Regions from separate parts of the Pseudomonas sp. KU43P genome, predicted to be linked through region 2. Evidence: predicted binding sites of a transcription regulator. Region 2 holds the regulator's gene; the other holds the start of a gene.

Region 1 (2,461 bases), 550 kb from region 2:
CGGGTAGCAACGACCAGGGGCGCTTCGCCTTGTACTGGCTGCAATCGGCCCCCGGCCAGCTGCAGGCCGTGCCGGGCGACGAGAAACTGCTCGCCGACACCTCGCCAGGCCCCAGCGGTGCACCGTTCAATGCCTTCTTCAGCTGCTCGCGCGAGGCCGCCAAACCCTGCCTGCTGGAACCCTATGTCGACAGCTCCAGCGGCACATCACGGCTGGTCACCAGCCTGACCTTGCCGCTGCTGGACCAGGGTCGCGTGGTCGCGGTGATCGGCCTGGACATCGACCTGGGCGCGCTGCAGCGCGATGCCGAAAGCGCCAGCGCCGCGCTCTACGAGGGCCAAGGCGATATCGCCATCATCAGCACCGCTGGCCTGCTGGCGGGCGACAGCCGCCACCCCGAGCGCCTGGGCACCTTGCTCAAGGCGCGCCACCCCGACCACGCGGCCGCGATGCTCGATGCTACCCGCGCAGGCCGTGGCCAAACCTTCGAAGACGCCACCGACATGCGCATGCTGGTCCCCATCCAGCCCCTGCCCGACGCCAGCCCTTGGGCGGTCCTGGTCAGCGTGCCCAAGGCCGTGCTGGGCGCCCCGGTGGCCGCCCTGCAGGCGCAGATGCGCGAGCAGCGCCTGCACAGCCTGGCCCTGCAGATCGGCCTGGGCCTGAGCGCTGCCGTGCTCGGTGTGCTGATGATGTGGCTGACCGCGCGCAGCGTCAGCCGGCCGCTGCTGCATGTTGCCCAAGTGCTCGAAGACATCGCCGAAGGCGAAGGCGACCTGACGCGCCGGCTGGCCTACCCGGGCCATGATGAACTGGGCCGCCTGAGCCGTGCCTTCGACCGCTTCCTCGAACATTTGCAACCGGTGATCGCTCAAGTTCAGGCCGGGGTGCGCGACACCCGCGACACCGCCGACCAATCGGCGCGCATCGCCAGCCAGACCAACGCCGGCATGCAGCAGCAACTGCGTGAAATCGAGCAGATGGCCGCGGCGCTGCAGCAGATGTCTGCCACCGCCCAGGCCTCCGCCCACAGCGCCGCCCAGGCGGCCGAAGCGGCGCGCAATGCCGACCAGGCCACCGGCGATGGCCTGCAGGTGATCGAACACGCCACCACCGGCATCCAGGCTCTGGCCCAGGACATGAGCGAAGGCATGCAACGCCTGCACGACCTGGCCAACAGTGGCGAGCAGATCGGCACGGTGATGGCGGTGATCCTGTCGATCGCCCGGCAGACCAACCTGCTGGCGCTCAATGCCGCCATCGAGGCGGCCCGCGCCGGCGAGGCCGGCCGTGGCTTCGCCGTGGTGGCCGATGAGGTGCGCGGCCTGGCACAGCGCACCCAGGCCTCGGTCGAGGAAATCGGCGCGATCACTGACAACCTGCGCAGCGGCACCCGCGAGGTGACCCGCAGCATGCAGCACAGCCACGAGCAGGCCCAGGCCAACGCCGAACAGGCCCGCCAGGCCCTGGATGCGCTGGCGCAGATTCGCCAGGCGGTCAGCGTGATCACCGACATGAACGTGCAGATCGCCTGCGCCGCCGAACAGCAGAGCAGCGTCGCCGAGGAGGTCAACCGCAATGTCGAAGCGGTGCGCGACGTCACCGCTTCGCTCTCGGGGCAGGCCGAGCGTTCGGCCGGCATCAGCCAGCAGTTGAACGACCTGGCATCAGAGCAGCAAGGGCTCATCCAGCGCTTCAAGGCCTGAAGCGAAGCGAGGCGCCAGGCCGGCCTGGCGCACCCGCTGCACCAGCGCGGCCAGGCGCTCCTGACGATAGGCGGCAACATCCACCTGCCGATAATCGTAGAAGCCCTCCCCTTCACGCAGCCCGTTGCGCCCAGCGGCCATGTTCGCCTGCACGGCCTGGGCCGCCTGGTAGCGCTCGCCCAGGTGCTGGCTGAGGTAGGCCGAGGCGTGGTGCAGGATGTCGCCACCTCCCCAGTCGATGAACTCCAGCAGGCCGAGCACCGAGAAGCGCAGGCCGAAACCGCTGCGCACCGCCAGGTCGATCTGCTCGGCGCTGGCCACGCCCTCCTCGACCATGCGCGCCGCCTCGTTCATCACCAGCGCCTGCAACCGCGGCACGATGAAGCCGGGGGCGGCGTTGCACACCACGGCCACCTTGCCGATGCTCTGCAAGGTCGCCAGCAGCTCGGCAAGCACCGCTTCGCAGGTCTGCTCACTGCGCGACACCTCCACCAATGGCATCAGGTGGGCGGGGTTGAGCCAGTGCGCATTGAGCATGCGCTGCGGCTGCGAAACCATCTGCGCCAGCTCGGTGACCAGGAAGGTCGAGGTAGTCGAGGCGATGATGCTGTCCACCGCGCCATGCTGGTCGATCCAGGCCATCGCCTCGCGCTTGGCGTCGAGCACTTCAGGCACCGCCTCGAAGATCAGCCGGCAGCCCGCCAGGGCCTGCTCACCTTCCGCTCGGGTGAGCAGGTGGATACGCGCCAAAAGCT
Region 2 (2,461 bases):
GCCGGGTCGATCTGGAAGCTGACGATCGCGCTGTGCAGCTCACGGGTGAGCTTGCCGACTTCCTGGTACAGGCCACGGTCGCGGGTCTGGTTGAGCTGATGGATCAGCTGCACCGCCTCGCCGAAACGCCCCCGTTCCAGGCTTTCGACCAGCTCCTGGGCATGCTTCTTCAGGGTCGATTCGAACTCCCCCAAAGACGTTTGTGTTGATTCCATGGCGCCCCCTGACGTGACTCAGCCGTTGACGCGTTCGAAGATCTTCTCGATCTTTTCTTTGAGCACCTGGGCGGTGAACGGCTTGACCACGTAACCATTGACGCCGGCCTGGGCCGCTTCGATGATCTGGTCGCGCTTGGCTTCGGCGGTCACCATCAGCACCGGCATGCCCTTGAGGCGGTCATGGGCGCGCACCTTGCGCAGCAGGTCGATACCGGACATGCCGGGCATGTTCCAGTCGGTCACCAGGAAGTCGTAATGGCCGCTTTCGAGCATCGGCAGCGCCGTGGTGCCGTCGTCGGCCTCGTCGGTGTTGGTGAAGCCCAGATCACGCAACAGATTCTTGATGATCCGCCGCATCGTCGAAAAGTCGTCAACGATGAGGATTTTCATGTCTTTGTTCAAGTAGACCTCCAAGCAGTCTCAAACGCGCTCGGCTGCGAGCACGCATTCAATCAAATCGGTGCAACATGGAAAACGCACGTGGAAAACGACTGCAACGACCTCGGGCTCAACGCGCCCGCCATTCCCCCAAACGGCTGCGCAGGCGCGCGGCGCACTGGCTGTGCAGCTGGCTGACACGCGACTCGCTGACCCCCAGCACCTCACCGATCTCCTTGAGGTTCAGCTCTTCGTCGTAGTACAGCGCCAGCACCAGCCGCTCACGCTCCGGCAGGTTGGCAATGGCATCGGTCAAGGCCGCCTGGAAGCGCTCGTCTTCCAAGTCCCGCGATGGCTCGACCTGGCCACTGGCACCGTCCTCGTGCAGCCCTTCGTGCTCGCCGTCCTGCAACAGGTCGTCGAAACTGAACAGGCGGCTACCCAAGGTATCGTTCAAGATCCCGTAGTAATCATCGAGACTCAATTGGAGTTCGGCAGCAACTTCATGATCTTTAGCGTCGCGGCCGGTTCTGGCTTCAACGGCGCGCATCGCGTCGCTGACCATGCGGGTGTTGCGGTGCACCGAACGCGGTGCCCAATCGCCCTTGCGCACCTCGTCGAGCATCGCGCCACGGATGCGGATGCCGGCATAGGTTTCGAAGCTCGCGCCCTTGCTGGCGTCGTACTTGTTGGCGACTTCCAGCAGGCCGATCATGCCGGCCTGGATCAGGTCTTCGACCTGCACGTTGGCTGGCAGGCGCGCCAGCAGGTGGTAGGCGATGCGCTTGACCAACGGGGCGTAGCGTTCGATCAATTCGTACTGGGCGTCCTTGGATGCCTTGCTGTACATCTTGAAACCGCTCGCGTTCATAGCACCGGCCCTGCGCTGGTGGGTTGCACCAGGCGCTCGACGAAGAACTCCAGGTGCCCGCGCGGGTTGGCCGGCAGCGGCCAGCTGTCGACTTTCTGGGCGATGGCCTTGAAGGCCAGCGCACACTTGGAGCGCGGGAAGGCTTCATACACGGCCCGCTGCTTCTGCACCGCCTTGCGCACGCACTCGTCGTAAGGCACGGCGCCCACGTACTGCAGGGCCACGTCGAGGAAACGGTCGGTGACCTTGGTCAGCTTGGCGAACAGGTTGCGCCCTTCCTGCGGACTCTGCGCCATGTTGGCCAGCACGCGGAAACGGTTCATCCCGTAGTCGCGGTTGAGCAACTTGATCAACGCGTAGGCGTCGGTGATGGAAGTCGGTTCGTCGCACACCACCAGCAACACTTCCTGGGCCGCACGGACGAAGCTGACTACCGAGTCACCAATGCCCGCAGCGGTGTCGATCACCAGCACGTCGAGGTTGTCACCGATCTCGCTGAACGCCTGAATCAGGCCGGCGTGCTGAGCCGGGGCCAAGTGCACCATGCTCTGGGTGCCCGAGGCCGCCGGCACGATGCGTACACCGCCCGGCCCTTGCAGCAGCACATCGCGCAATTCGCAGCGCCCTTCGATCACATCGGCCAAGGTGCGTTTAGGGGTCAGGCCCAGCAACACGTCGACATTGGCCAGGCCCAGGTCGGCGTCCAGCAGCATGACCCGGCGGCCGAGTTCGGCCAGCGCCAGGGACAGGTTCACTGAAACGTTAGTTTTGCCGACGCCACCTTTACCACCGGTGACGGCGATCACCTGTACGGGATGCATGCTACCCATGTTCGTTGTTTACCTTGTCTCGCTTGGACCCAAGCCACACTAGGGGCATTACTGCGGCCCCCTTGGTGTAGGTATTTTGCACACGCTTCATCATCAACCTGCTCGACGCGGGTTGTGATAGAGATCAGCGAACATGTCGGCCATGGCCTCTTCGCTGGGCTCGT

What was found. The regulator FliA, encoded in region 2, starts transcription of late flagellar genes. The targets are predictions, from matches to a motif close to CTAAAGTTTNNNNNNNNNNNGCCGNTAA.
Region 1: the regulator FliA is predicted to act here: its motif matches at 871-898, upstream of KU43P_RS27020 (methyl-accepting chemotaxis protein).

Annotation. Positions count from the first base shown of each region.
Region 1 covers NZ_AP019365.1:2,292,069-2,294,529, reverse strand. Annotated here, with positions in the region: partial or broken gene KU43P_RS27025 (HAMP domain-containing protein) at 1-848, shown strand, start outside; gene KU43P_RS27020 (methyl-accepting chemotaxis protein) at 951-1,706, shown strand; gene KU43P_RS10440 (3-hydroxybutyryl-CoA dehydrogenase) at 1,668-2,461, opposite strand, start outside.
Region 2 covers NZ_AP019365.1:1,737,301-1,739,761, reverse strand. Annotated here, with positions in the region: gene KU43P_RS08005 (protein phosphatase CheZ) at 1-215, opposite strand, end outside; gene KU43P_RS08000 (chemotaxis response regulator CheY) at 234-608, opposite strand; gene fliA (RNA polymerase sigma factor FliA) at 727-1,467, opposite strand; gene fleN (flagellar synthesis regulator FleN) at 1,464-2,297, opposite strand; gene flhF (flagellar biosynthesis protein FlhF) at 2,391-2,461, opposite strand, start outside.